2 regions of the Thalassospira sp. GO-4 genome follow, and region 2 is predicted to be linked to the other one. Evidence: predicted binding sites of a transcription regulator. Region 2 holds the regulator's gene; the other holds the start of a gene.
What was found. Region 2 encodes LexA, which represses DNA repair genes until DNA is damaged. Its sites were predicted from a motif close to ATGTTCTANTTTGGTTC; they were not measured.
Positions count from the first base shown of each region.

Region 1: a site for LexA is predicted at 6,674-6,690, ahead of uvrA (excinuclease ABC subunit UvrA). Genes of this name have one in related genera too.

Region 1 covers NZ_CP097807.1:807,643-823,405, forward strand. Annotated here, with positions in the region: gene M9H61_RS03885 (phytoene/squalene synthase family protein) at 1-413, shown strand, start outside; gene M9H61_RS03890 (hypothetical protein) at 559-1,140, shown strand; gene trmFO (methylenetetrahydrofolate--tRNA-(uracil(54)-C(5))-methyltransferase (FADH(2)-oxidizing) TrmFO) at 1,200-2,546, opposite strand; gene M9H61_RS03900 (hypothetical protein) at 2,744-3,709, shown strand; gene uvrA (excinuclease ABC subunit UvrA) at 3,835-6,663, opposite strand; gene fbaA (class II fructose-bisphosphate aldolase) at 6,876-7,955, opposite strand; gene M9H61_RS03915 (Gfo/Idh/MocA family protein) at 7,976-9,043, opposite strand; gene nagA (N-acetylglucosamine-6-phosphate deacetylase) at 9,087-10,223, opposite strand; gene M9H61_RS03925 (SIS domain-containing protein) at 10,223-11,266, opposite strand; gene M9H61_RS03930 (GntR family transcriptional regulator) at 11,308-12,069, opposite strand; gene M9H61_RS03935 (BadF/BadG/BcrA/BcrD ATPase family protein) at 12,066-12,947, opposite strand; gene M9H61_RS03940 (N-acetylmuramic acid 6-phosphate etherase) at 13,222-14,109, shown strand; gene M9H61_RS03945 (ABC transporter substrate-binding protein) at 14,156-15,418, shown strand; gene M9H61_RS03950 (carbohydrate ABC transporter permease) at 15,592-15,763, shown strand, end outside.
Region 2 covers NZ_CP097807.1:990,621-1,006,383, reverse strand. Annotated here, with positions in the region: gene lpxD (UDP-3-O-(3-hydroxymyristoyl)glucosamine N-acyltransferase) at 1-463, shown strand, start outside; gene fabZ (3-hydroxyacyl-ACP dehydratase FabZ) at 475-924, shown strand; gene lpxA (acyl-ACP--UDP-N-acetylglucosamine O-acyltransferase) at 927-1,730, shown strand; gene M9H61_RS04830 (LpxI family protein) at 1,711-2,574, shown strand; gene lpxB (lipid-A-disaccharide synthase) at 2,567-3,733, shown strand; gene M9H61_RS04820 (VOC family protein) at 3,809-4,249, shown strand; gene M9H61_RS04815 (citrate synthase) at 4,361-5,668, opposite strand; gene gltX (glutamate--tRNA ligase) at 5,780-7,186, opposite strand; gene M9H61_RS04805 (ComEC/Rec2 family competence protein) at 7,313-9,469, shown strand; gene lexA (transcriptional repressor LexA) at 9,575-10,282, opposite strand; gene moaC (cyclic pyranopterin monophosphate synthase MoaC) at 10,441-10,920, opposite strand; gene M9H61_RS04790 (hypothetical protein) at 10,991-11,548, shown strand; gene trpC (indole-3-glycerol phosphate synthase TrpC) at 11,580-12,377, opposite strand; gene trpD (anthranilate phosphoribosyltransferase) at 12,374-13,408, opposite strand; gene M9H61_RS04775 (aminodeoxychorismate/anthranilate synthase component II) at 13,442-14,014, opposite strand; gene M9H61_RS04770 (divergent polysaccharide deacetylase family protein) at 14,285-15,511, shown strand; gene trpE (anthranilate synthase component I) at 15,589-15,763, opposite strand, start outside.

The DNA.
Region 1 (15,763 bases), 180 kb from region 2:
CGGATGAAGCGGGTCAACAGGCCGTGCGCCTTGCCGGCAACGCATATGGGTTGGTCGGGATCCTGCGCGCCATGGTGTTTCACGGGCGCGCCAAACGGCTTTATCTGCCCAAGGACCGGATGGAACACCACAATGTCGTACAAAGTGACATTTTCGAATTTCGTAAGAAGGATGAAGTTCGCAATCTGACCCGTGAACTGGCCGAACTCGCGCAAAGCCGCATCAAAGAAGCACGCAAACATCGCCGCGCTGTTCCAAAGGGCGCACATGCCGCAGTCCTGCCGATGGTGCTGGCCGATGGATATTTGCGCAAACTTGCCAAGGCGAAATTCGATCCGTTCTCGGCCGAATTTGGTTTGGCGCGCCCGGCCAGTGTCCGTCTGATGGTGAATGGTCTGTTGAAACGATATTAGGTTTCATCGGATAGACTGGATATTGCAAAAATATCATCTACATTAACGATAAAGGATAAGACAGGTTTGTTCTGTCCGTGCTAGCGTGATTAACGCGTTGATTTCGCGGCGTAACGTTCAGTAGCCACCCAGAATGAGGGCTCATATGGCATATCCGCATTCCAGACCCGGACGTGACTGGCTGACCCGGCTGATGCTGGCCGGGGTGATTTGCCTGATGGGATTGTTGCCATCAATTGGCCAGGCCGCCAGCATTGATCCGTTTGTCGGGGTCTATCACGGGGTGACCATTGAACATGCCGAAGGTGAGCTGCAGGCACGTGATCTTGACGTTACAATCGCCAAGACAGAACGCGGTTTCAACGTTGATTGGGCGACTGTCATCCACAAGGCCGATGGCCGCGAAAAGAATGTATCACTAAGCATCGAGTTTTATTCGACCGAACGTCCCGACATTTATGGCAGTGCCATGCGTTCGGGATTGTTCGGGAAACGCATTCCCAATGACCCGTTAAAGGGCGAGCCGTTCTTTTGGGCCCGTATCGTTGACAAGACCTTGACCATTCATGCCCTTTATATCACGGACGAGGGCGGCTACGAGATGCAGGTCTATGAACGGAAACTCGACGAAGACGGCAATATGGATCTGATTTTCCGGCGGTTCCGCGATGGCGAGCAAATTCGCGATGTTACCGGAAAACTGACCCGTCAGAAAAAAAGCTACTAGTCGCGAATTGCACTGGTGCCAATGAAAAAGCCGTATCCAAAGATGCGGCTTTTGTCATATCAGGCGGCATTGATCGCACTTAGCCATTCATCAAACAACGGAATGGCGCGATCTGTATAAAGCTTTTTGCGGTCGCGGCCCTTGACCCGTTTGGTCAGCTCCAGATCAGGGAACAGACCAAAATTGACATTCATCGGCTGGAAGGTGCTTTCATCAGCGCCACCGGTAATGTGGTTCAAAAGGGCGCCCATCGCGGTCGCCAGCGGCGGGGTGGGGATGGCAACACCTGCTTTTTCCGCAGCCGTGAACCGACCAACCATCAAGCCGACCGCAGCACTTTCAACATAGCCTTCGCAACCGGTAATCTGACCGGCAAATCGCAGATCAGGACGGGCTTTAAGACGCAGTGTCGCATCAAGCAAACGTGGCGAATTCAGGAACGTATTGCGATGAATGCCGCCCAGGCGGGCAAACTCGGCATTTTCCAGCCCCGGAATGGTGCGGAAAACGTCGATCTGCGCACCGTATTTCAGTTTGGTCTGGAAACCGACCATATTGTAAAGCGTACCAAGGGCATTGTCCTGGCGAAGCTGAACAATCGCGCGTGGCTTTACAGTCGGGTTGTGCGGGTTGGTCAGTCCTACCGGCTTCATTGGCCCATGGCGCAAGGTTTCACGACCGCGTTCGGCCATGACTTCAATCGGAAGACAGCCGTCGAAATAGGGCGTGTCTTTTTCCCATTCCTTGAATTCGGTTTTCTCGCCTTCGATCAGGGCGTCGATAAAGCGGTTATATTCGTCCGCATCCATCGGGCAGTTGATGTAATCCTTGCCGTCGCCCTTGTCATATCGCGACTGGAACCAGGCCTTGTCGAAATCGATGCTTTCCTTATAGACAATCGGTGCAATCGCATCAAAGAAGGCCAGGCTTTCTTCGCCGGTAACCTTGCGGATGGCGTCGGCCAGCGCACCTGACGTCAAAGGACCTGTGGCAATGATGGTCTGTTCCCATTCCTCGGGGGGAAGACCATCAATCTCGCCGCGCTCCATTGTGATCAACGGATGGTTTTCTAGCGCATCGGTGACCGCCTGCGAAAAACCTTCGCGATCAACGGCAAGGGCACCGCCAGCGGGGACTTTGTGCTGATCGGCACACCGCATGATGATCGAACCCGCACGGCGCATTTCGTCATGGATCAGGCCGACGGCATTATATTCCTTGTCATCGGACCGGAACGAGTTTGAACAAACGAGTTCGGCGCATTTGTCGGTATGGTGCGCGTCTGTCGGGCGAACCGGGCGCATTTCATGCAGAACCACCGGCACACCGGCCTCGGCCAGTTGCCAGGCGGCTTCACTGCCCGCCAGACCGGCGCCAATGATATGAACAGGTTTCACCGTATTCACGTGTGCGAACTCCTCGCGAAGAATGTGTTTGAATGCGTGGCACACACATAGCGGTGCATGGGGGAAGATTTCAAGTGATTTGCGCCATAGTGCCCGTTGGCTTTGTGCATGCAGGCATGATTAATTCACAAAACCACATCTTCCCCGTCATAAATGCCAGACCCGTTCTGTCAAACATATGTGAAACTGGGGCCGACATGAGCTACCCGCATCACCCATATGGATACGAACCCACACATTGCCCGGTTATCGGTCTGGTGCCGCGGCGGCGCCCCGTCATCATTGATGGTAAGGACAGATGCGACGCGCAGGACAATGAAAAGCCCGATAACAGTGAACGCAGGGTCGGTTTTCCATTCGGCGGTTTTAATGACGGCAATTTCACTGCCACCGACATCGAAAGCATGATCGAATATGTGGTTGCAACACGTCAGGGATGGCGCGCATCCCTTGTTACACGGGCGTTTTTGCGTTGGTGGCGCAATGAAGACGAAACCCTTGATGATCCCGGCCGGGAGCGCAAGCAGTCAGACGCCATTTTGATGCTTCTTGCGCTTAACCAGGGCCGTGACGGGTTCGTTCATGGCTATTTGCATGACCTGCAAGACGAGGCCAAAGAACACCCGAAACCGTCATCACCGCAAACAACCATACGAAAGGCATTCAACAAAAGTCTGCGTATTGCCGCACTGGCACTTGCCCTGTCGCCGATCGTATTGATTTTTGCCGTGCTGCTGTTTGTTCAGATTGACACCATCATCAGTACCGGAAACGGCAAGCTTTTCGGGTTCAGCTATGATCTTTTGTTCTTTGTGGGCAGCTTTGGCGCGATCGGGGCTCTGACCAGCATGATGATGCGACTTGGCAAACAGACACCATGGGCCGAGATGGAGCCATCATCGGTCTTTTTCAATTTTCTGTTCCGTCCATGCATGGGATTTTGTTTCGCCCTGATTGTGCTTTTCGCGCTGCGGGCAGGGATGTTGCCCATTCCGCTTGACGATCTGCATAATCTTGACGATCTCGACCAGATCAGCAGTTCGTCACCGGCCGGACGGCAACTGTCAATCGTGCTGGTTTTTGCCTTTCTTTCCGGGTTTAGTGAACGACTAAGCACTGCACTTGTCCGGCGGGTCGAAAACCGGGTGGCAAGCAACAGTTAGGACAAGGATGCCTGCTCACACAGGCACGCAAAGAAAAAGAGGCACGAACATCATAGAAAATGTTCGCGCCTCTCTTTGTATCGTGGCGGCTTTTGTAACGGCGGCTGGTGAAAGCAGCCCTTTGGTTATTCAAGCCCCAAATGCCGTTTAAGATAGCGCCCGGTATAGCTTCGTTCATTGGCCATGATGGCTTCGGGCGTGCCGGTGCCGACCAGTTGGCCACCACCGTCGCCCCCTTCGGGGCCGATATCAATGATCCAGTCGGCAGTCTTGATGACATCAAGGTTATGTTCGATCACAACCACGGTGTTGCCCTGGTCAACAAGGGTATGAAGGACCTCAAGCAATTTGCGGATATCATGAAAATGAAGACCGGTGGTCGGTTCATCCAGAATATAGATTGTTCGCCCGGTCGCCCGTTTTGACAGTTCCTTGGCAAGCTTCACGCGCTGTGCTTCACCGCCCGAAAGGGTTGTGGCCTGTTGACCCAGATGGATATAGGAAAGACCAACCTGTTTAAGGGTTTCCATCTTGTCACGGATCGATGGAACGGCCTTGAAGAAGTCCGCGCCTTCTTCCACCGTCATGTCAAGAACATCAGATATCGATTTGCCTTTAAACGATATTTCCAATGTTTCGCGGTTGTATCTTTTGCCCTTGCACTGATCGCATGTGACATAAACATCGGGCAGGAAGTGCATTTCGATTTTGATGACACCGTCACCCTGACAGGCTTCGCAACGACCACCTTTGACGTTGAATGAAAAACGTCCGGGCTTGTAACCACGGGTCTTGGCTTCTGGCAGTTGGGCAAACCAGTCACGGATCGGGGTAAAGGCACCGGTATAGGTCACCGGGTTCGAACGCGGGGTTCGCCCGATCGGGCTTTGGTCGATATCAATGATCTTGTCGATCAGCTCGATCCCGGTAATTGCATCATGTGCCCCGGGATGATGGCGGGCACTATGCATCCGTTTTGCCAGCGCCTTATATAGCGTTTCGATCACAAGACTGGATTTCCCGCCACCTGACACACCGGTAACACAGATGAACTTGCCCAGCGGGAAGTCGACATCAATGCCCTGAAGGTTGTTGGCTTTGGCCCCCTTGATCGTGATGGACTTGCCGTTGCCTTTGCGACGTTCCTTTGGAACGGCAATCTGTTCAACACCAACCAGATACTTGCCGGTCAGGCTTTCGGGGTTTTGCTGGATTTCTTCCGGGGTGCCCTGGGCAACGATGCGTCCGCCATGAATGCCGGCACCCGGGCCCATATCAATCACATAATCCGCCGCACGAATGGCGTCTTCATCATGTTCAACGACCAGAACCGTATTCCCGAGATCACGCAACCGCTTAAGAGTATCGAGCAGGCGGTCATTGTCGCGCTGATGCAGACCAATGGACGGTTCATCCAGCACATACAGAACACCGGTCAAACCCGAGCCGATTTGCGACGCCAGACGGATACGTTGGCTTTCACCACCCGAAAGGGTGCCTGATGTGCGTGACATGGAAAGATAATCAAGCCCGACATCGCGCAGGAAGCGCAAGCGGTCATTAATTTCGCGCAGAATACGGCGCGCGATTTCGGTTTCCTTTTCGTTCAGCTTGCCTTCAAGGGCAATGAACCAGTCACCGGCTTTGGCAATTGAGAGATCCGTCACCTGCGAGATGTCGCAACCATCGACTTTAACAGCCAATGCTTCAGGCTTCAGACGCTTGCCCGCACAGGTTGGGCAATGTGACACCATCTGATATTTGGCCAGTTCATCGCGGGCCCACTGACTGTCTGTCTCGCGCCAGCGTCGCGCCATGTTCGGAATGACACCTTCGAACGGGCGCGAAACCTTGTAACTGCGCGATCCATCGTCATAGGTGACAGTGATTTCTTCGTCACCCGACCCATGCAGGATGATGTCCTGCGCCGTTTTGGGCAATTTTTCCCAGGCAACATTGGTTTTAAAACCGAAATGTTTTGCGACTGATTTCAGGGTCTGCAGGTAATATTTCGACGTGGTGCTGGCCCATGGTGCGACGGCCCCATCTTCAAGCGTCTTGCTTTCATCAGGAACAACCAGCATCGGATCAAACTCCATCTGGGTTCCCAAACCGTCACAGGCCGGACAGGCGCCAAACGGGTTGTTGAATGAAAACAGGCGCGGTTCGATTTCCTCGATCGTGAAGCCGGAAACCGGGCAGGCGAACTTCGCCGAGAATACGGTTGTTTCGCCGTTTTTTGCATCTTCGGTAAGAACAATGCCGTCAGTCAATTCAAGAGCGGTTTCAAAACTGTCGGCCAGGCGGGTTGCGATGCCGTCTTTCACGATCAACCGATCGACAACAACAGAAATGTCGTGCTTCAGCTTTTTGTTCAGTTCCGGCGCATCATCGATGTCATACATTTCGCCGTCAATTTTGACGCGCTGGAACCCGCGCGAGCGCAAATCACGCAGTTCTTTTTTGTATTCACCCTTACGACCACGGACGATCGGCGCCAAAAGATACAACCGTGTTCCTTCTTCCATTTCCATCACACGGTCGACCATCTGCGACACGGTCTGACTGACAATCGGAAGGCCGGTCGCTGGCGAATAGGGGATGCCGATACGCGCCCAAAGCAATCGCATATAGTCATAAATCTCGGTCACGGTCCCCACGGTCGAACGCGGGTTACGCGACGTGGTTTTTTGTTCGATGGAAATGGCCGGCGACAGACCATCGATATATTCGACATCCGGCTTTTGCATCAGTTCAAGGAACTGACGGGCATATGCAGACAGGCTTTCGACATAGCGACGCTGGCCTTCGGCATAGATCGTATCGAAGGCAAGCGAACTTTTACCCGATCCCGACAGGCCGGTAATGACCACCAGTGAATCGCGGGGCAATTCAACATCAATGTTCTGAAGATTGTGTTCTTTCGCACCGCGAACCGAAATTTTCGTCAGCATGTCGGGCCTTTTGTTCCTGAATTGTTCGGAAAGTGTATAGAGGACGCAAACACTATACGCAAGCGCACCCCTGACAGTTCCTGTCAGTATTTGTCAGGAGACTGACATTACACAATCACCGCACCCCAAAATGCATGAAAAAACCCGCCGAACAAGTCCGGCGGGTTTCATAAATCCTGTGACCCAACGGGTCAGACAAAGCAAAAGATGGCTTAGCCTTTGGTCACGGAACGACCGGTGGCACCAAGATCCTTGAAGGCTTCTTCGAGGCGCGCTGCCATCGACAGTTCAGCTTCGCGGATCCAGACACGCGGGTCGTAGTTTTTCTTGTAGGGTTTGTCCGTTTCCGGATCGACCTGGTATTTGAAAGCACGTGCATTTGCTTCAACATACTCACCGACCGGACGGGCATAGGCAAACTGGGTATCGGTGTCGATATTCATCTTGAAGACGCCATAGCCGACGGCTTCTTCGATTTTTTCTTTTTCCGAACCCGAACCGCCATGGAACACGAAGTCCAGCGGGCGGTCATCAAGACCATGCTTCTCGGCGACAAACTTCTGGCTTTCCAGAAGGATTTCCGGACGCAGTTTGACGTTGCCCGGCTTGTAGACGCCGTGGACGTTGCCAAATGCAGCTGCGACCGAGAAATGGCCAAGCGGCGAAAGGCGACGATAGGCTTCTTCGACTTCTTCCGGACGGGTGTAAAGACGCGGGTCGATCTCGTCACTTGAAGTATCAAGTTCGTGACCGATGCCGTCTTCTTCGCCACCGGTTACACCCAGTTCGATTTCCAGGCTCATTTCGATGGCGGACATGCGTTTGAGGAAGGTTTCGCAAGTCGACAGGTTGTCTTCAAGCGATTCTTCGGACAGATCAAGCATGTGGGAGCTGTAAAGCGCCTTGCCGGTTTCGGCATAGGCCTTTTCGCTCCATTTCAGCATTTCATCGACCCACGGAACGAACTTGCGGTTCGCGTGGTCGGTATGCATGACAACAGCAACACCATAATATTCAGCAAGAAGCTGCGCATGACGGGCAGCCGAAACTGCGCCCACGACACGGGCCGCATCGGCGTCCTTGATGCCCTTGCCAGCAAAGAACTGTGCGCCACCATTCGAAAGCTGAATGATGATGTCAGAACCGGCATTCGCAGCGGCTTCAAGGGCTGCGTTCATCGTGCTTGACGATGTAATATTCACAGCGGGAAGGGCGTAACCGTCCTGCTTGCAGGCAGCGACAAGGTCACGATAGGCAGCACCGGTAACAACACCGGGTTTAACGGAAGGCATGTGGGTACTCCTCCTGGGGGTCAGAGTAAAACAGGTGCCCCCGTGCGAACCGACTGATCCGCGGCAAGGGCAATCCGTAGAGAGCCCAATGCATCTTCCATATGCTGCGTCAGGTCAAGATTTTCTGTTATAGACTTTAGGAAAAATTGCTGTTCGCGCAGGCAAAGACCATCATGATCAGGTTCGTCATCGGTGCGGATAATCTCGTCTGTGCGGGTAAATTCACCGGCACTGTCTGTTTCCGCATGATGCAGGCGCAATGCATTTGTCTTGGTATGCGTGTCGATGTCCGCCGATCCAGCACCTTTTTCTTCGACATCGGTGATTGATACGCTGCCTTTCGGGCCAATAACATCTTTCACAAAGAAAGCGGTTTCGCTGATCATCGGGCCCCAGCCGGCTTCGTACCAGCCAACCGAGCCGTCATCAAAGCGAACTTGCAACTGCCCGTAATTATACATGTCGGGCGCGACATCCTCAGACAGGCGAACACCGATTGCATTGACCGACACCGGTTTGGCCCCGGTCATCAGACACATGATATCAAGATAATGAACACCGCAATCGACAATGGGCGATACGCTGTTCAGAAGACGTTTGTGGGTTTCCCAGAATGCGCCACTGCTTTGCTGGTTAAGGTTCATGCGCATCACAAGCGGCTTGCCAAGGGTCTTGGCAATTTCAACAAACTTTTCCCAGGATGGATGATGGCGCAGGATATAGCCAATCACGAGCTTGCGGTCATGTTTGCGTGCGCTTGCCACAACCTGTTCGGCATCTTCCACAGTGGCTGCAAGCGGCTTTTCAATAAAGACATGCGCACCAGCTTCAAAGGCTGCAATCGCAAAGTCCGCATGGGTCTCGGTATAGGTATTTATCGAAACTGCATCCGGGTTCGTTTCGGCAAGGGCAGTGTGAAAGTCGGTAAACTGAGGATAGTTTGCAAAACCGTCCGGCAATTTATCAGCAGGAATGGGCGACCGGGCACAGATGCCGACAATCTCGTACCCGTCAAGGGCGTGATAGGCCTTAGCATGGGACATGCCCATATTGCCAAGCCCAATGACAAGAATGCGAACCGGCTTCATTTTGTGCCTCCTGAAATACCTGATAAATTATTGATTGTGCCGGTTATTCGGCGCCATTGATCCAGCTTCTGGTCACGTTGTATTCGCCATCAAACAGGATCATGTCCGCCTGATAACCCGGGGCGATACGCCCCATTTTATGATCCAGTTTCAAGAACGCAGCCGGGTAAAGAGACCCCATGCGAAGGGCTTCGCCAAGCTCAATCCCGACCATTTCCACGCAATTTCGAACCGCACCAATCATATCAAGGTCGGAGCCCGCCAGTGTCCCATCCGCAAGGGCGCAACGGCCATCCGTGGCAATGATTTCTTCCCCGCCAAGATTGAATCGCTTGTCCGCAGCCCCGACAGTCGGCATGGCATCAGTGACCAGCATGATCTTGCCGGTTGCCTTTGCGTTTACAGCAATCTTCACCGCGGCCGGATGAACGTGATAACCGTCAACAATCAGGCCACACCATGTTGCATCATCGGCCATCGCAGCCCCGGCAACACCGGGTTCACGGTGGGTAAGGGGGCTCATGGCATTGAACAGATGCGTAAAGCCGCGCAAACCTTCGCTGATCGCCTTTTGAATGTCGTCATAGGTACCTGCCGTGTGCCCGGCACAGACAAGAATACCTTTGTCAGAAAGCTTTTTGATCGTCCCGCTGGTGGCCTTTTCCGGTGCCATTGTTACCAGTATCCGGCCATTTGGAAGACGGCTTAGAAGATCGATTGCGTCATCTTCCATCGGGCGGATGATGTTGGCTGAATGCACACCCTTGCGTTCTTTGTTCAGATACGGCCCTTCAAGATGAATACCGACGATGCCTGGGACGTTTGCGTTAATCGCGTCCTCAACCGCCGCAATGGCTGCTTCCATCTTGTCACGATAATCCGTGATCAGGGTCGGTAGCATCGCCGTGGTGCCAAATTTGCGATGGGCTGCCATGATGGCGCGAATACCAGCGACATCCGGGTGATCATTCAAAAGAACACCGCCACCACCATTGACCTGAACATCAATTAGTCCGGGGGCAAGAACCTGTCCCTTGCCATCGACAACATCAATCCCGTCGGGCAGGGCGTTATCCGGGCAAATGGCATCAATTTTGCCATCGCGTATAACAACCGCCATTCCGTCGAGAAATTCTGTCCCGTCGAAAATACGGGCATTGGCAATGGCAAAACTGGTCATTAGTGCGTCTCCGTCACTTTCGAAAGATGCGGCGGGGCATCCGGATTACAGCCGCGCGCCAGCGCAACACTTTCAGCAAGTGTATAGAAGGTCTGGATCATCGTAATCGGGGCAAGCAACGGATGGATATCCTCGACCACCGGAAGGTGTCCCTTTACGTCCGCATATCCGGTTTCGGCTGCAAACAGGTTGTCGGTCTTGGCACGCATTTCCGCCAGGAAGTCCTCGACACTGTCACGCGATGCGTCTTGCTGTGAAAAGACCAGCATCGGGAAGGTCGGCGTTACCAGCGCCATCGGGCCATGCTTCACTTCAGCCGCGCTGAAAGCTTCGGCATGCAAGCTACTGGTTTCTTTGAATTTAAGGGCGGCTTCCTGGGCGATTGCAAAGGCAGGTCCGCGGCCAATGACATAAAGCCCGTTTGATTTGGCGATGGTTTCCGAGGCCCCCAGCCAATCCTTTTCAAGAGCCGTACGCAGGGATTGCGGAAGATTGCCAAGACCCTTGTTGAATGCGTCGTCCTGTGTCCATGCACCGACGATCTGGGCAATCGCCGACAATGTGGCAATATAGGATTTGGTTGCCGCAACACTTGTTTCCGGACCAGCCATCAGGGGGATGACATGATCGACAGTTTCGGCAAGCGGGGAATCGACCACATTGACCAGTGCGACGGTTCGCGCACCTGCGTCACGGGCCGCCTCGGCATTTTTGACAAGGTCGGGACTCTTGCCTGATTGGGAAACTGCAATGAACAGTGCATCTTTTGAGGCGATCGACCGGTTATAGATCGATACGATCGAGGGTGCGGCCGATACCACCGGAATGCCCAACTGACTTTCTATAAGGTACTTGGCATAAAGGGTCGCGTGGTCCGAGCTACCCCGACCACAGGTCACAACAAATTTCGGCGGATTGGCGCGCAGGTCATCAGCAAGTTTGGCAATTGCGTCCTTGTTGCCAGCAAGCTGCGTTGCAACGACTTCCGGGGCCTCTGCCAATTCGCGGCCCATCTGTGTTTGCGGGCGCCAATTCGTTGTCATATGCCGTATTCCCTTGGTTTCCGGTGGATGCGTTGATCTGGTCAACGGGCATCCACCTGCATTTCAGCAATAAAGTCGTAACTGTCACCGCGGTAATAGGACCGGGTGAACTCAACCGGGGTTCCATTTGCCAGGAAGGACCGCCGCTCGATATAGAGCGCGGCACTGCCTTCCGGAACGCCCAGAATTTTGGCGGTTTCGCCATCGAAAAGTTCTGCTCGAAGCCGCTGAAGGGCGCGTTCAGGCTTTTTGTTGTATTTCGCCAGCGCGTCATAAAGCGATTTGTCGACTTCATCCGGGCTGGGCAGGAAGGCGCGCGGAATTACCGCATATTCAAGTGCCATCGGCTTGTCATTGGCAGTACGCAAACGACGCAGCCTTGTAACTTCGGTCCCCGGCGACAGATTAAGCGCCATGGCTTCTTCGGGTGAGGCATGACCAAGTGTTTTTTCGATCCAGACGGCCCCGGGATCCATGCCACGGGTGATCATGTCCTCGGTAAAGGATGTCAGGCGTGACAGGGCTTGCTCGACACGCGGCGCAACGAACGTGCCGGCACCGTGGCGTTGAACCAGAACACCTTCTTCGACAAGGGCGCGCATCGCATTGCGAACAGTTACGCGTGAAATGCCAAGTTCGGTTGCCAGATCGCGCTCGCTGGGCAGGGCATCTTCGACCTGCAAAATTCCATCATCAATCACAGCCTTCAACGCCGATTGCAGCCGACGGTACAAAGGACCATTTCCGTTATTTTCGATGTCGCGGGTTCTGAGATTGGCAATGACGTCCGACGTTGCGATCATGCGGCGGCTCTTTCATGTTGCTTGGCCATCAAGATAGCCCCATGCATGGCGTCAAATTTCGCGGGAACCAGCAATTCGGCAATTTCGGGTGGCATGTGCCGGGCCATCTGTTCTGCCAGTCCGCCCATCAGGGTCAGTCGCGGCGCACCGAAATCAACCAGCCGGCGCAAGATTGCCAGATTGGCGTCGACGGCGATCTGGATCAGGTCAATCGCCACACTGTCACCAGCCGCTTCGGCATCAAACACCATCGGGCAGAGTTTTCCATAGTCGGACGGCTTTGCTGTTTCCGCAAATATGACGATATTTTCGGGGTCATTATCAAACCGGGCCATGACCGCTACGGTCAGGTCCGTTTTCTTTGCCAGACCATCATGGGCAAGCAGGGCGGTTTCAATGGCATTGCGTCCAATTCTCGCACCGCTTCCAAGATCGGAAACCTCGAACCCCCAACCGGCAACAGACAACTGGCGATCCCCGATGATTGCCTGACCACATGTTCCGGTCCCGACAATCAGGATGGCGCCATTCTGGCCATCATGCGCACCCAGACATGCTGTGTAGGCATCAGTCGCAAAGCAGATGTCGGCGAACGGGTGATTATAGGACTGCACAAGTTGACGATCACGCGTTAGCGGAAGTCCCGCAAGCCCAAGGCCCGCATGCAGATCGCCAAGGTATTTTTCATCAAGTCCGGCATTGGAAAGGGCCATTTTCGCCGCTGCGATGATTTCGCCAAATACGTAATCGACTCCAAGTCGCGTATTCGCACCACCACGCACAGCTTCACCAAGGATCCGTCCGGATGCATCTGCAATCCGAACGCGGCACTGCGTTCCGCCGCCATCAACACCAAGATAAAGCTGTTCGTTTTTCATCTCAAAGCAACTGCCTTCTCATTCATGGGGCGAGCATAGCAGAGTGGTATCTTAAAAAGCAATACCAATATAACGCCACTAAAACTGTTACTGGTCTGAGTTTGGAGTCCGTACATATACGCAGAAGCTTTTGTGCAAAATTGATATCCCTATACAATTCTTTGTTTTAACTAGAGATATCTCCCGATATCCGAGCTGTGGCGCAAATTATTCATCAAGCAGCTTGCGTTGCTGGTATCACAATGGTATTTAATTTGCAGAGGGAGACGGAAAAATGGCATCACGCACAGAAGATTTTGATTCGCGATTTGCCGGGTTGGATCAATGGTCCGACGCCGATTTCCTTATGGCCTTGTGGGAAGGCCAGATGCGCGCTGTGGCCTCGGTTGGTCCAATCCTGGGGGATTTGGCGACAGCCGCCAATGGGATAGCGCGCCGCCTGGGGGGCGGCGGGCGTCTCGTTTACGTCGGAGCCGGAACATCAGGCACTGTCGCCTGGCAAGATGCCAAAGAACTTGGCGGCACCTTTGGCTGGCCGGAAAGCCATACCATCGTGATGCTGGCTGGCGGGGTTCAAAGTGCGCCGAACGAATTCAATGGTGCCGAGGATGATACCAGCCTTGCCGAACGTGAAATTTCCCAGAACAACATTTCAGAAAATGATGCAGTAATTGCGATCGCTGCCAGCGGCGCGACCCCTTATACGGTGCGCGCGCTCGAACTTGCCCGTGGTCGCGGGGCCTTTACGGTGGGCATCTGTAACAACCAGGATGGCAAAATTCTTGGCGTCGCAGAAACCGGTATCTTTCTTGATAGCGCGCCGGAAGTGGTCGCCGGATCCACCCGCATGGGGGCCGGTACCGCGCAAAAAGCAGCCCTGAACATTCTGTCGACCCTTGTGATGAACAAGTTGGGCCGATTGTTCGACAACCTGATGGTTGGCATGCGCGCCGAGAACATCAAACTTCGGGGCCGGGCGGTTCGGATCGTGTCGCATATTGCATCTTGCGACGCCGAACTTGCATCAGACGCCCTTGAAAAATCCGATTTCGATATCCGCGTGGCGGTGCTGGTGACCAAGGGCCACAGCCCCGACCGGGCAAAAGAAATTCTTGCGCTGTCTAATGGAAATCTCCGGGCGGCACTTGAGTACAGGAACTGACATCAACACGGTGCCAGTCCGCCGACATTGATCAGAGGAGGCATAAATGTCGAATAAAGTCTTAGCAAAAGGCCTGGCCGGGGCCCTGGCGGCAAGTGTCGCCCTGGTTCCGTTGATGGCGTCTGCTGGCGAACTCGTAATTGAAAGCTGGCGCAATGACGATATTGATATCTGGAATGAAAAAATCATTCCGGCTTTCAATGAAGTTCACCCTGACATCAAGGTATCGTTCAAGCCGACCCCGCCGACCGAATATAACGCATCGGTAAACGCAAAACTGGCTGGTGGTACCGCGGGTGACCTGATCACGTGCCGTCCGTTTGATGCATCGCTTGAACTTTACAAGCAGGGCAATCTTGCCGCTCTTGACGACCTTAAAGGCATGGACAACTTCTCGGACGTTGCCAAATCTGCCTGGCAGACCGACGATGGCGCAGTCACTTTCTGCTTGCCGATGGCATCGGTCATTCATGGCTTCATCTATAACAAGGAAGCCTTTGAAGAAGTTGGCGTTGAAGTCCCGAAAACCCGCGAAGAGTTTTATGCTGCCCTTGATAAAATCAAGGAAGACGGCAGCTACATCCCGATGGCGATGGGCACCGCGGACCAGTGGGAAGCAGCCACCATGGGCTTCCAGAATATCGGCCCCAACTACTGGGACGGTGAAGCAGGTCGCAAGGCATTGATCGATGGCAGCGCAAAATTCACCGATGCCGACTATGTCGACACGTTCAAGGAACTGGCAAGCTGGAAAAACTACCTTCCGGACGGCTATGAAGCCATTTCCTATCCGGATGCACAGAACCTGTTCTCGCTTGGTCGTGCCGCCGTTTATCCGGCCGGCTCCTGGGATATTTCGCTGTTTAACAACCAGGCCGATTTCGAGTTCGGAGCATTCCCGCCGCCCGCAGCAGCCGGTGCAGACACCTGCTATATCAGTGACCACACCGATATTGCACTTGGTCTGAATGCGGATTCCAAAAACGCAGCCGAAGCAAAGCTGTTTCTTGAATGGATGACCGGTTCGGAATTTGCCGAGCTTTATTCCAACGCGCTGCCGGGTTTCTTCTCCTTGTCGAACCACACGGTCGAAGTAACCGATCCGGTTGCCAGCGAGTTTGTAAGCTGGCGCCAGAAGTGCGAGTCCACCATTCGTAACTCTTACCAGATCCTTTCGCGTGGCACGCCGAACCTTGAAAACGACCTGTGGAACCTTTCCGCCCAGGTTATCAACGGTACGCTGACCCCGGAAGAAGCAGCCGGCGCTGCGGAAGCTGGTCTGGCGAAATGGTACGCACCGCACCAGTAAAGAACTGAAAGGATGGCGGGAACGACCGGTTTCTGCCATCCTTCATTCATCGTTGATGTTTGCCGTGACATTGCAGGCAAGCAGCCCGACCGCCGGGCGAAAATGCGGTTCACTGATTACAGAAGATCCAAGCAGGTCTTCATTCTTTCAAATCTTGGATAACAGGACAGGGTATGGCGCATTCCGGCCCCATGACCGATTGGCGCAAGGCAAAACTGCCTGTGATTGCCTTTCTGGCCCCAGCAACGATCATTTACACACTGTTTATGATCTATCCGCTGCTTGATTCCATCCGGTTAAGCTTCTACGCAACGCCAAGCGGCGGTGAGGCGGCTTTTGTCGGCC
Region 2 (15,763 bases):
TGGTGCGCGTATCGGTCAGGATGGGTTTGGCTTTGCTATGGGCCCGCAAGGGCACGTAAAAGTGCCACAGCTGGGCCGCGTTGTAATTGGCAATGATGTCGAGGTCGGGTCGAATTCCACGATTGATCGTGGTGCAGGCCCGGATACCGTTATCGGCAATGGTTGCCGTATCGACAATCTGGTGCAAATCGGCCATAACGTCGAAATGGGTATGGGATGTGTTATCGTATCCCAGGTCGGCATTTCGGGATCGACCAAGCTTGGCAATTTTGTGGTTCTTGCCGGGCAGGCCGGGATCACCGGCCATCTTGAAATTGGCGATGGCGCCAAGGTTGCTGCCCAATCGGGTGTCATGAAAAATATCGGGCCGGGGGAAACAGTTGGCGGAAGTCCTGCTGTTCCGGTCATGGAATATCATAAACAGACGGTGGCCTTGTCCCGTCTGATACGAAAAAAGAAATAAGGGCTACACACATGACCGAATTGGTAAGTGTTGATATTCAGCGCATTCTGGAAATGATTCCGCACCGTTATCCGTTCCTGTTGATCGACAAGGTTGTCGATATTGCCGAGGGTGAATCCGCAACCGGCATCAAGAACGTAACGATGAACGAGCCGCAATTTACCGGTCATTTCCCGCAGCAGCCGATCATGCCGGGTGTTCTGATCGTTGAAAGCATGGCGCAAACTGCGGCCATCTTGGTTGTTCAGACCCTGGGTGCGGATGCCGAAGGCAAACTTGTCTATTTCATGAGCATCGATAACGCCCGTTTCCGCAAGCCGGTTACACCGGGTGATGTCATGCATATTCATGTCACCAAAAAGCAAAGCCGCGGACCGGTCTGGAAGTTCGAAAGCCAGGTCAAGGTTGACGGTCAGGTCGTTGCCGAGGCCACCATCGCCGCGATGATCCGGGATAACTGATAATGTCAAAAGTGCATCCAACCGCCGTTGTCGAAGATGGCGCGCAGATTGGTCAGGATGTCGAAATCGGGCCGTATTGCGTTATTGGTCCGAATGTTGTCTTGGGTGACCGTGTCAAATTGCACAGCCATGTTGCGATGGCCGGGCACACGACCCTTGGCGAGGAATGCGAAGTCTATCCGTTTGCTTCGGTCGGTCATGCGCCGCAGGACTTGAAGTTCAAGGGCGAGCAAAGCCGCCTTATCGTCGGAAAACGCACTAAAATTCGCGAAGGTGCGACCCTCAATCCCGGTACTGAAGGTGGCGGGATGGAGACCACCATCGGCGATGACTGCCTGCTGATGACCGGGGCCCATGTCGGGCATGATTGTCACGTTGGAAATCATTGCATTCTGGTCAATAACGGCACTTTGGCCGGGCATGTTGTGGTTGAAGATTTCGCGATTGTTGGCGGATTGTCGGCCGTGCATCAGTTTGTGCGCATTGGCAAACACGCCATGATCGGTGGCATGACCGGTGTCGAAAGCGATGTGATCCCTTATGGGTCGGTGATCGGCAACCGTGCATATCTGTCGGGCCTGAACATTGTCGGCCTGAAACGGCGCGGATTTGATCGTGAAACCATCCATTCCCTGCGCAAGGCATACCGTTTGCTGTTTGCCCAGGAAGGAACACTGGCCGAGCGCGTAGAAGAAGTTGCCAAAGACTTCGAGGGTGTCGGTCCGGTGATGGAAATCATCAACTTCCTCAAAGCGGAAAGCATGCGTTCCGTGTGTACGCCGAAATATGACAGCTCCGCAGGATAATCCGCTACCGAAACTGGGGATTATTGCTGGGGGCGGGGCGCTTCCGGCCCGCTTGGCTTCTGCTGCGCAGACGGCCGGGCGGGCTGTTTTCGTTGTGAAACTTGACCGCCACGCCGATGACCCCGAACTCGACCAATATCCCGGAATAACGGCAAGGCTGGGGGCTGCTGCCAAGATTCTGGACGCCATGCGTGACAATGCTTGTCAGGATGTCGTCCTTGCCGGCAAGGTCGCCCGCCCAAGTTTTACGGCCATTCGGCCTGATTGGCGCGCGGCCAAGCTTTTGATGAAAGTCGGCATGAAGGCACTGGGCGATGACGGATTGCTGCGTCTGGTCGGTCAGGAGCTTGAACGCGAAGGCTTTCGACTGGTTGGTGCGCACGAAATTCTGACAGATCTTGCTGTTTCAGAAGGCGTTCTTGGCACCATCAAACCCGATGATCAGGCATTAAGTGACGCCAGACATGGCTTGCGGGTTGCCCGGATCCTTGGTCAGGCGGATGTCGGGCAGGGATGTGTCGTTCAACAGGGGCTTGTTCTGGCACTCGAAGCGATCGAGGGCACGGATGAAATGGTGCGTCGATCAGCCAATTATCGTCGTGACGGCGTTGGCGGAGTTCTGGTCAAATCATCAAAGCCCCAGCAGGACAAACGTCTTGATCTTCCGGCCATCGGTCTGACGACGGTGGAAGAAGCCCACAAGGCAGGCCTGTGTGGTATTGCGCTTCTGGCTGGTGGGACAATGATCATTGACCGGTCGGCTGTGATTGAACGTGCGGACAGGCTCGGGATGTTTGTCATTGGCATCCGTCCTGACCATGACGGGGATCCCGAAAATGACTGATGATGCCCCGGCAACCGGGCCTAAAATCATGCTTGTTGCGGGCGAGGCATCCGGTGATCAGCTGGGCGGGCGTCTGATGGCGGCAATTAAACGTCAGGAACCGGAAGCCCGTTTCATCGGTGTCGGTGGCCCGAGAATGGAAAGCGAGGGCCTGAAAAGCCTGTTTCCGATGAATGAGATGTCCGTCATGGGACTGACCGAAGTCGTGCCCCATATTCCGCATCTGCTCAAACGGATCTCGCAAACGGCGGAATTTGCCAAAACACAAAGGCCCGACGCCGTCGTAACCATAGATGCCCCGGATTTCAGTTTTCGCGTTGGTAAAAAACTGAAAGGCAAAGGCATTCCCCTGATCCATTATGTCGCACCATCGGTGTGGGCCTGGCGTGAGGGACGGGCAAAGAAGATTGCCGGATTTCTGGACCATCTTCTCGCGCTATTGCCGTTTGAACCGCCATACTTTGAAAAAGAAGGCCTTCCAACCACCTTTATCGGCCACTCAGCGGTCGAAGAGCGTCATGACGGCAATGCTGAACGGTTTCGGGCCAAACACGATCTGGACGCGGATAAACGGCTTTTGGCGGTATTGCCCGGCAGCCGCAATTCCGAGGTAAAGCGTCTGTTGCCGATTTTCCGCGAGGTCATCGACGCCATTGCTGCAAAATATCCCGATACCCGTATTGTCGTGCCGACGGTCAGCAAGGTGGCGCAAACGGTAACCGACGAAATGCAAGACTGGCCGTTATCGCCGATTGTCGTTACGACCGATCAGGAACGGCATGATGCGTTTGCGGCGGCCAATTGTGCCCTTGCCGCATCGGGTACGGTATCGCTGGAACTGGCGATTGCCGGTGTGCCGCATGTCATTGCCTATCAGGTCAATGCGATTACGGGCTGGATCGCCAAACGTTTGATCAAGATTGACACAGTCACCATTGTCAATCTTGTCTTGGGGCGGAAATTGATCCCCGAGTTTCTTCAGGACAAATGCCGGGCAAAGGCGATTTTGCCTGCGCTTGAAGATTTGCTGAATGCGACCCCGGCATATGAAGAGCAAAAGGCCGGATTTGACGAGGCATGCCAGATGCTTGGTTTCGGGGATCGCGCGCCCAGCGAAAAAGCAGCCGAACAAATTCTGGCAATTATCGCTAAAAAATAATGGCTAACGACTGGCATCGGTCGTGAAATGCATTTAGTTTCAGGTCATTGATCAATCCATGACGGAGACATTGCTATGCGTTATTTGCACACGATGGTGCGTGTCGAAAATGTCGATGAATCGCTGAAATTCTATTGCGATCTGCTTGGCATGAAAGAGACCCGCCGTATCGAGAGCGAGCAGGGGCGTTTCACCCTGATCTATCTGGCTCCGCCGGCTGATATCGAAAGTGCCAAGGCAACCAAGGCCCCGGAACTTGAACTGACCTATAACTGGGATCCGGAAAGCTATACCGGTGGGCGCAATTTCGGCCATCTCGCCTATGAGGTCGACGACATCTATGCAACCTGTCAGAAACTGATGGATGCCGGTGTTACCATTAACCGTCCGCCGCGTGACGGCCGCATGGCGTTTGTGCGTTCGCCTGACGGAATTTCGATCGAATTCCTTCAGAAGGGCGGCAACCTTGAGCCGGCCGAACCATGGGTAAGCATGGAAAATACCGGCAGCTGGTAACACAGTTTATCCGGTGAACAGCCAATACCTGTTCACCGGAATTGAAATGCAAAAAGGCCCGGATTTCTCCGGGCCTTTTTTTGATCTTGTTCAGATCGTCGTCGGTACGACTTAACGTTTGTCGACCGGAACGAACGGACGTTCTGCGACGCCGGTGAACAGCTGACGCGGACGACCGATTTTCTGCGACGGATCTTCGATCATTTCTTTCCACTGGGCGATCCAGCCGACGGTACGTGCAACCGCGAACAGCACGGTGAACATGCTGACCGGGATACCCATCGCCTTGAAGATGATGCCCGAATAGAAGTCGACGTTCGGATAGAGTTTCTTCTCGATGAAGTACTCGTCTTCACGTGCAATGCGTTCGAGTTCCTGAGCAACGTCAAGCAGCGGATCGCTGATGTTGAGTTCCTTGAGAACTTCGTGGCAGGTTTCCTGCATGACTTTGGCGCGCGGATCGTAGTTTTTGTAAACGCGGTGACCAAAGCCCATCAGACGGAACGGATCGTTCTTGTCTTTTGCTTTTGCAACGAATTCCGGAATGTTTTTCACATCGCCGATTTCGTTAAGCATAACCAGAACCGCTTCGTTCGCACCGCCGTGTGCCGGGCCCCACAGGGACGCGATACCAGCAGCAATACAAGCGAACGGGTTCGCACCCGAAGAACCGGCAAGGCGCACGGTCGAAGTCGAAGCATTCTGTTCGTGGTCAGCATGCAGGATCAGGATACGATCCATTGCCTTGGCCAGAACCGGATTGACTTCGTATTCTTCGCACGGGTTGCCAAACATCATCTGAAGGAAGTTTTCAGCAAAGCCCAGCTTGTTGTTCGGATAACGGAACGGCTGACCGATCGAATACTTGTATGCCATCGCTGCGATGGTCGGCATTTTCGCAATCAGGCGATAAGCCGAGATCAGACGCTGCTGCGGATCATTGATGTCGGTGCTGTCATGATAGAAAGCAGACATTGCGCCAACGACACCGCACATGATGGCCATCGGATGCGCGTCACGGCGGAAGCCGTTATAGAAATTGCGCATCTGCTCATGCACCATGGTGTGCATGGTGATGTCGTTTTCGAACTGTGCCTTCTGGGTGGCGTTCGGGAGTTCCCCGTACAGCAACAGATGGCAGACTTCCAGGAAGTCGGAGTTTTCTGCAAGATCGTCAATCGCATAACCACGGTGGCGCAGGATCCCTACGTCGCCGTCAATATAGGTCAGCTCGGACTGGCAGGAGCCGGTCGAAGTGAAGCCCGGATCATAGGTAAAATATCCAGTTTCAGCGTACAGCTTGCGAATGTCGATAACAGACGGGCCTACGCTACCCTCAATCACCGGCATCTCGAACGACTTGCCAGTGGCATTGTCGGTCAGTGTTACGGTGTGGGAAGTCTTGGAATTCTGAGCCATGACTTATTTTTCCTTCCCTGTTTGAACGAACACGGTTTCAAGTTGGGTGCAGCATAATGCTGCGGCGCATTAAGCGCAAACAGACTATTAGTTTTTTATAATTCGCTGTTGTTATGCATCGAAATGTCGAATGCGTTTCAGCGTTTGCTCTTTGCCAAGCACGATCATTACTTCGAAGATGCCTGGTGAAGAATTGGAACCGGTAAGCACCGCCCGCAAGGGCTGCGCAACTTTTCCGAGTTTAAGATCAAGTTTCTCGGCAGTTGCACGAACACATGCGTCAACGTTCTCTTCGGTCCAGCTTTCAAGCGCTTCAAGACTGTTGGCCAATTCTGCAAACAGACCTTCAGGTGCGCTATCGATCAGGGACTGAGCTTTCTCGTTAACGGACAATACGCCGTCAGTAACATAGAAGGCCGAAGATTCGGCGAGCTCGATAAGTGTCTTGGCCCTTTCTTTAAGGCCTGACATGCCATTGATCAAGATTTCTTTTTGCGCTGCATCAATTGCATCGGTTCCAATAATGGTCGCAACCCGTTGGGAAATCTCGTCTACAAGCCGTTTATCGTCGGCCTGACGCATGTAAATGCCGTTAAGGTTTGTCAGCTTCGCAAAGTCGAAACGTGCCGCACCCTTGCCAACATCCTTGATGTCGAACCATTCGATGGCCTGTTCCTGGGAAATGACTTCATCATCTCCATGGCCCCAGCCCAGACGCAGGAGATAGTTGTTCACGGCTTCCGGCAGGAAACCCATCTCGTCACGATAGGAATCAACACCCAGCGCACCGTGACGTTTCGACAGTTTCGCACCATCCGGCCCGTGAATAAGCGGAATATGGGCAAAGGTCGGAACATCCCAGCCCATGGCGTCATAAAGCGCCTTCTGGCGAAACGCGTTGGTCAGGTGATCGTCACCGCGAATGACGTTGGTAACGCCCATATCATGGTCATCAACAACAACCGAAAGCATATAGGTCGGGGTGCCGTCGCCACGCAGAATGACATAATCGTCAAGCTGTTCATTGGCGACGCGGACTTCGCCCTGGACCTGATCATTGATCACGGCGTCGCCATCCTGTGGCGCCTTGAGACGCACGACAGGTTTTACACCTTCCGGGGCTTCTGACGGATCGCGATCACGCCAGGTGCCGTCATATTTCATCGGGCGGCCTTCGGCGCGGGCCTTTTCGCGCATCGCGGTCAATTCTTCGGGCGTGCAATAGCAATAATATGCCTTGCCGGCATCCAGCAATTGTTGTGCAACTTCGGCATGGCGGTCGCGACGGGCGAACTGGAAGGTCGGTTCATCGTCTGCGGTCAGGCCAAGCCAGTTGAGTCCGTCAAAAATGGCTTCGACGGCCTCGGGCGTTGAACGTTCGCGATCGGTATCTTCAATACGCAGCAAGAATTTGCCGCCGGTGTGCTTGGCATAAAGCCAGTTATAAAGGGCGGTGCGTGCGCCGCCGATGTGTAAAAACCCGGTCGGAGACGGGGCAAAACGGGTAACAACCGTCATTCAATCTATCCGCTATCTGGATGTTGTCGCTTGTCGTATGGACTTTTGGCGTGCAGGCTATAGCACAAATGACACGCTGTTGCACCACAGCCGATGTTAGATAGAAACTAAGCTTAAGGCGGGCTATTGGACATTCGTCGTAATACTTTTACAAGAAGTATTAAAAAACAAAGGCTTGCGGGGTTTTTCTCGCAAGTCATATTTGTTGTTACAAGCCAAAGAAATAAATGGTTTCTGTCCTCTGTTATCTTCTTTGGGTTGGGATGTGCCCTTTATTTCTTGCTTCCTGCGCGCATTTCCGTTGCAGAGATTTCAGTTGCCGTGATTCTTTCGGTCTGCGCGTTCTGGATGGTTCGCAGCAAAGCCTGGCTGGCATTTTTGATGCAACTGATGGCCAGTATCACAGCAGGTTGTCTGATCAGTGCCCTGCATACGGAACTGGGACCGGAAAACATCCCGACCAGAACCCTTTATTCGACCGAAATCACCGGAACTGTCATCGGTATTGAACCCCGCGGCAGTCGCATGCGCGTTACCCTTGATCCGACAAATATTCAGGGTCTTTCCGATGATTGGAATGTCCGGCTTAGTTTTCTCGGTGACAGCGCGCTTTCAATCGGTGATGAGGTGCGCGTAAAGGCACGGTTGTTTCCACTGCGCCCGCCGTCGGTTCCCGGTGATCCCGATTTCGCGCGCAACCTTTATTTCAGCCAGATCGGCGCAACCGGGTTTGCATTCGGCCGTCAGTTTGAAGTGTTGAGCGAGAAGGATGCATATGAAAACAATGGCATAGGATCGATTGTTGAACATCTGCGTCAGAAAACATCCGACGTGATCAATCGATATGTAACCGCGCCCGAGGCCGGGATTGCCAAAGCATTGATCATCGGTGAACGCGGCGATGTCACTGCTGAAATTGCCGAGGATCTGAGGAAATCCGGGCTGGCCCATCTTTTGGCGATTTCCGGATTGCATATGGGGTTGCTGTGCGGAACCGTTTTCTTTCTGGTGCGTCTTGGGTTGGCTGCGATACCGGGGATCGCATTGCGCTATCCGGTCAAAAAATGGGCGGCACTTGCGGCCGCCGGGGCGGGGTTCATTTATCTCGGACTGTCGGGGGCAACAGTGCCGACGCAGCGGGCCTTTGTGATGTTGCTGGTCGTATGGATTGCTCTGTTGCTTGATCGCCGTGCCATATCGTTACGGTTGGTGGGGGTGGCCGCACTGGTTGTTTTGGTGTTAAGGCCCGATGCGGTGCTTGGTGCCAGTTTTCAGCTTTCCTTTGCTGCTGTCGGGGCACTTGTTGCCTTTTATGACGGGCCCGGGCGTCGATGGCTTGACCGCCATGGCGGACGTCCGTGGCATGAACGTCTTGTGGTCTATATGGCGGGGCTTTTGATCACCAGTGTCATTGTGACGGTTGTGACAGCACCGATTATCGGATTTCATTTCGGGCGGATATCGGTGCTTGGCATTGTTGCCAATCTGGTTGCCATTCCGATAATGGCATTTTGGGTGATGCCGTTAATTGTCCTGACGCTGGCATTGATGCCATTCGGGTTGGCGGGCGGTGTGCTTGCACTGATGGCGCCCGGATTGACTGTTCTGATCAAAACAGCATCCCTTGTCGCCGCCCAGGAATGGGGTTTGTGGTATGTGGCCGGGCTCGGTGATGTGGCAACCGCCTGTTTGTTGCTGGCAATTGCGTGGGCCGTGATCTGGCGCGATCAGATTGCCCTTGTGGTGTCCGGGCCGCTTTTGATCATCGCCATCATTGCGCAGGTGACCCACCAAACACCGGATGTTCTTGTATCGGGTGATCAGGAAAGCTGGGCCGTTTATGACAGGGAACAGGAAATCCTGCATTTGGCCGACGGGCTTGGTGATTTCCAAAAATCCCTGTGGATGAGCCGTTTTGGCATCCGTCCGGAAGATGAAGCCGCAAGAATAAGGCATTGTAAAAACGATCCGTGTCTTGTGGTCACTGGCACTGGTGATAAGGAGACTAGGACCATTGTCGCAACCAGTCTGGCCAATCCGTTCTATGCCTGTCGCAATGCCGATCTTGTGATTACGCTAAAAAACGATTTGCCAATCCGAAACTGTCGCCAGGACGGGGCGCGGGTGATGATTGATGATGACGTTTTGTGGTGGCAGGGCGGTGTGGCCCTTGATACGGCGAAGCTTGATCAGGGAAGGTCGTCATTTGAAACCGTGCGGGCAATATCCGGTCACTGGCCGTGGATCGTGATTGGCGGCAAAGCTGCTCCATCGCAACGGTAATCAGTGGTCGTACCTGGACCGGGTCGGATGCACTGATCCCGAATACACAAAATCGCCCGTGCGAAGATCACAGCGGGCGATTTTGTGTGTGTAGTTGTCGGTGGCTTAATACTGGCGCAGCAACCCGACCAGACGACCCTGAATACGGACGCGATCCGGTGACAGGGCGCGCGTCTCATACCGGGCATTCGCCGGTTCCAGAAGAACCTCACCGCGCCCGCGTTTAAGGCGCTTAAGGGTCGCTTCGCTGTCATCGACAAGGGCAACGACAATCGTGCCGTCATGGGCCTGCTCGCACCGCTGGATCAGGACGGTATCACCATCAAGGATGCCGGCCTCGACCATGGAATCACCCGATACTTCAAGTGCATAGTGATCGCCTGATCCCAAAAGGGCAGCGGGCACCTGAACCATGGTGCTTTGATCACGCAATGCCTCGATCGGGGTACCCGCAGCAATGCGACCATAAAGTGGAAGCGAAATGGCTTCGCCGGTTTCGGCAAAGGCCGTGGGCACGGTTGCCGGACGATGGGGGGCTTTGCGCGCACTGGCAATGGATGTGACGTTGTTCGGGGTTTCGGGGGTGTCATCGTCGCTGTTTTCCGGAAGCCGGATGACTTCCAGCGCACGGGCGCGATGCGCAAGACGGCGGATAAAACCGCGTTCCTCAAGCCCGGTAATCAGACGATGGATCCCCGATTTGGATTTAAGGTTCAGGGCCTCTTTCATTTCATCGAAAGAGGGCGAGATACCGTGATCGCGAAGGTAATTGTCAATATAGACCAGCAACTCATATTGCTTGCGCGTCAGCATGATATTTCCCGAACCTGTAGCAAGAACAAAAAGGATACACAAATGTTCTACTTTAGTTCTTTTGTCGGGTCAAGCGCATCGGGCCAAAAACAACGGATTGGCCGTGATTCAGGCAATAATTGCGGGTTTTGAATGGTAGCCGCCCGCCCGCAAACACCCTAATCTGCGATGAAAGTCCCCGATTTCCCGCCTTCCTTGCGGGTGACGCGGATATCGGTAATCTGCATGGCCTTGTCGACGGCCTTGCACATGTCAAATACGGTCAAGGCTGCGACAGAGGCCGCTGTCAACGCCTCCATCTCGACACCGGTCTTGCCGGTGGTCTTGCAGGTCGCGGTGATATCAACCCCGTCAACATCATCGGCCAGTTCAAGATCAACCGTCACCGATGTCAGGGGCAGGGGATGGCAAAGCGGAATGAGGTCGGGTGTCTTTTTGGCCCCCATGATCCCGGCAAGCTGCGCGATGCCAAGAACATCACCCTTTTTGTGGCCACGATCAGCAATCAGCTTTGCCGTTTGCGCAGACATCAATACCCGCGCCTTGGCAATGGCAACGCGGGTGGTATCGGTCTTGTCCGAAATATCCACCATCACGGCGTTGCCACCGGCATCAATATGGGAAAGTTGGTCTGCCACGGTGGTTCCTTGTTTTATTTATAATTGCATGATAACTCAAAAATACACGCAAATTTACTGGTTGCATGAAATGTCTACTCATATGAATAGATACACTAAATTTCTTTTTAGCGGAACTTTTGTACTTCTTCAGGCCTGCGGTATCCAGCATATGCCAGAGAGGCTCCTTGCCGAAAATGAAGTTGATCATCTTCGTGAAGTTGGAACAACTATTCTGGAAAGAGAATACCAAGATCCGTCATATTTGCCCCCTGGTTACGCAAAGCTAAGTCGCCAAGAGGTCGAAGCCACTCTTACCGGCAAATCATTCACGTTTGTTAATCCGGCAACCGCCTTGCAATTCCGGGCGTCGCTAGATACAGGCGGTCAAACCTTGATTCGAGGGCGAGGTGCCATTTCTTGGTCCGGTGAAGCGACTTGGGGAACTTTTACCGGAGAAGCCTATCATGATCGGGATAAGCTTTGTTTCACGCCGAATTTTTGTTTTGTCTTTTCACGGTTTGATGAACTGGAAGGTAACGACATGCTTGGGGCGCGGGTTCACCAGAGCGGACAAGAGATGCTGCCGCTCAATCTGCGTTACTGGGTCTTCACGCACATAGATCCCATTAACGCCCCGGCTGACTAATAGGATAGCCAGCCGTAGCAAGCTCTGATTATTACGCCGCAAGGCCAAGAAGGTTGCGGGTTGCCGCAGTGACGTCGTCCTGACGCATCAGGCTTTCCCCAATCAGGAAGCATTGCGCACCAACCTTGGCCATGCGTGAAAGGTCTTCGGGCGTGAACAATCCGCTTTCGGCGACCAGAAGACGGTCGCTATCGACCATGCCAGCCAGTTCTTCGGTCGTGGTCAGCGAAATTTCCATGGTCTTGAGGTTACGGTTATTGACCCCGACCAGACGCGATTTCAGTTTCAGGGCACGTTCAAGTTCCGGCGCGTTGTGAACTTCGATCAGAACATCCATGCCAAGGCTGTGTGCCGCATCTTCAAGTTCGGCAGCCAGTCCGTCTTCAAGGGCTGCCATAATCAAAAGAATGCAATCAGCCCCCAAGGCGCGTGCTTCGGTGATCTGGTAGGGATCAACCATGAAATCCTTGCGCAATGCCGGAAGGTCAACAGCAGCGCGCGCCGTCACAAGATAGCTGTCATCCCCCTGGAAATAGGGCATATCGGTCAGAACCGAAAGGCAGCTTGCCCCGCCAGCCTCATAGGCCTTTGCCAGTTCCGGCGGATTGAAATCGGCGCGGATCAGTCCCTTGGACGGGGATGCTTTCTTGATTTCGGCAATCAGGCCATAACGGCCATCGGCAACACTGGTTTCAAGGGCCTTGATAAAGCCGCGCGGTGCCGATTGTGCTTTGGCTTCGGCTTCAAGCGTGGCAAGGCTTTTGCGGGTCTTGCAGGCGGCAACGTGTTCGCGTTTGTCGTCGCAGATTTTCTTAAGAACGTCGCTCACGCTGCGTTTCCTTCGTTGGTAATGGTGACAAGACCCTGAAGCGTTTCTGCGGCCTTGCCGCTATCAATTGCTTCGGATGCCTTTTTGATGCCATCGGCAAGATCGCTGGCAACGCCGGTCACTACAAGTGCCGCCCCGGCATTCATCAGAACGATATCGCGATAGGCATCTTTTTTCGCTGCCAGAAGGTCAAGAATGGCCTTGGCATTCACATCCGCATCGCCGCCCCTAAGGTCATCAAGCGTTGCTGTCTCAAACCCGAAATCGCCCGGGGAAATTTCAAAGGTCCTAACATTGCCGTCTTTGACTTCGGCGACAAAGGTCGGGCCCGTGGTCGAGATTTCATCAAGACCGCTGTGGCCATGAACCACCCATGCATGAACCGATCCAAGGCGATTGAGCACATGGGCAACCGGTTCGACCCATTCCTTGGCAAAGACGCCAAGAACCTGGCGTTTGGTCTTTGCCGGGTTGGCAAGCGGACCCAGCAGGTTAAAGATCGTGCGTGTGCCCATTTCAACGCGGGTCGGCATCACGTGACGCATCGCCGAATGGTGACGGGTCGCCATCATGAAGCACAGACCAATCTCGCCAAGGGCCTTTTCCAGCAATTTCATATCGGCATCAAGATTGACACCAAGCGCCATCAAAACATCAGCCGAACCCGATTTCGACGATGCCGCGCGGTTGCCGTGTTTGGCAACGGTCGCACCTGCGGCGGCGGCAACAATCGCCGCACCGGTTGAAATATTGAAGGTGCCGCTGCCATCACCACCTGTGCCACAGGTATCAACCGCATTTTCCGGGGCAATGATGCCGGTGGCCTTTTCACGCATGACACGTGCTGCCCCGGTAATTTCGTCAACGGTTTCGCCCCGAATGCGCAACCCCATCAGGAAAGCCCCCATCTGCGACGGGGTTGCCTGACCCGACATCAGCACGTTAAAGGCCTGTTCGGCCATGCTTTCGGTCAGCTTTTCACCATCTGCGACTTTGGCCAGAATTGGCTTCAGATCATTATCAGTCGACATTCGGGGTTCCTCGGTTTGCGGTCCGGTGCGGTTTCAGGCGCCGGTAAAGTCGATAAAATTCTTTAACAATGCGTGGCCATGTTCCGATGCGATGCTTTCGGGATGGAACTGAACGCCATGTATCTGATGGGTTTTGTGCCGAACGCCCATGATCAGACCATCCGCGCTTTCGGCCGTGATTTCAAGACTGTCAGGCAAAGTTTCGCGTTCAATCACCAAAGAATGATAACGCGTTGCTTCAAACGGGCTTGGAAGACCGGCAAAGACGCTGGCACCTGAATGGGTCATGGCATCGGTTTTGCCATGCATGCATTCGGGGGTGCGAACAACCTTGCCGCCAAAAGCCTGCCCGATGGATTGATGGCCAAGGCACACGCCCAGAAGTTTGACCTTTCCGGCTGCTTCCCTGATCAGATCAAGGCAGATACCTGCACGTTCCGGATCACAGGGGCCAGGTGAAATCACAATGCCTTCGGGCTTGAGAGCAAGAGCATCTTTAACGGAAATCTCATCATTGCGGCGCACTTCGACCTCGGGGCCGAGTTCGCGCAGATAATGCCACAAATTGAATGTGAAGCTGTCGTAATTATCGATGAGGAGATACATCGGAAAAGGCGCCTGTGCACATGAAGGTCGGCAGAGAATAAACGCCCTTGCCGCTACGTCAAGCGGAAGCAGGGTAAGGGTTTTTTCCTACAGCCGGTTGTTGTCGCCCGCGCATAAAGGATCTCTTAACCCGGTGCTAACCAGCACCGATTTAAAACATCCCGACAATATCCGACATGATCGGTCTATAATCACCATATGGGAAGGAACTGCGAGGTCATCTTCGCAGAGCCTACGAGCGACCCAGAAAACGATACTGGAGACCACCGCGTGGCACGCCGGGCAACGACCGCCAAACGAAAAAAGGCGGCACCCAAAAAATCCAACCGCAAAAAAGCTGCACCGAAAAAGAAATCGGGTGGCATTGGCCGCCTGATGCTGGGGGGGGCCTTTGTTGCGGGAACGCTGTCGGCCATTATTGCCGTTGGCAGCATGCTTGAGCTTGACCGCGCGTCCGACGAGTTCGGCCGTGCATCCGATCAGCGTGCACCGGACTACACACTTGCGGCACCCGAAACAAAGCCGATGCTGCGCAAGGATTATCAGCTTCCCGACACACCGCCCCCGGGCATTCAGGGGCGTACAGGCTATCTGATTGATGAAAACGGGCGCCAGACGGCAAATCAGGGCAAAAATCAGGGGCAGGGTGGACAAAACCTTTCGGATTTCGTCGAAAACCCGAAACCAGACTCCAAAACATCGGTCTTGCCTGGTGAAAGCGGTACGGATAGCCCGGCGCTGACAACTGCTACGCCGACAGACAATTCAGTGCCCTGGCGCAAATTTGCGGCCCTTGCCCCCGATGCCGGGCAAAAACCGGTCATTGCAATCGTGATTGATGATGCCGGTCTGGATCAGCCGCGCACCGCGCGCACGGTCAAACTGCCCGGACCGATCACGATTTCCTATTTGCCCTATGCCCGCGATTTGCAGCCGCAAGTCAATGCCGCACGCACTGCCGGGCACGAGGTCATGCTTCACATGCCGATGGAGCCGTCATCTGCTGCGGTGGATCCGGGGCCACATGCGCTGCTTGCGACCTATGATCGTCAAAAAATCCTCAGTGAAATGAACTGGATGCTTGACCGGTTTGACGGTTATGTCGGTGTGAACAACCATATGGGCAGCAAATTCACATCCGATCCGGAACGGATGCAGATCGTGATGGAAGTCATGAAGTCGCGCGGATTGATGTTCCTTGATTCGCGTACAAGCGCCACATCGGTAGGCTATTCGACCGCCAACAAATTCGGCGTTCCCGCCATCACACGCGACGTTTTCATCGATGATGCGGATGATGCGGAAAAAATCGCAGAAATGCTGGCGCGTACCGAACGTGTAGCAGCCAAACAGGGATATGCGATTGCCATTGGTCATCCCCGTGACCTGACGATCAGTGCCCTTCAAAAATGGATACCCGAAATCGAAGCACGCGGCTTTGTGCTTGTACCGGTCACGGATATCTTGCGCCGGTCATCACAAAGCGTAACCGGTTAGTTCAATATTCTGAAAAATTCAGACATTAAAAGGGCCGCAAATGATTGCGGTCCTTTGGTATTTGATCAGCTTGGATATTATGCGAACCGGTATGCTTCGCGGGCCGCGGCCATCAATGCACCGGCCTTGTTGCGGCATTCCTTGTGTTCAAGTTCCGGTTTACTGTCGACGACAATTCCCGCACCGGCCTGAATATGGATTTTCTCGTCCTTGATGACGGCGGTGCGCAGCGCGATACAGGTATCCATTGAC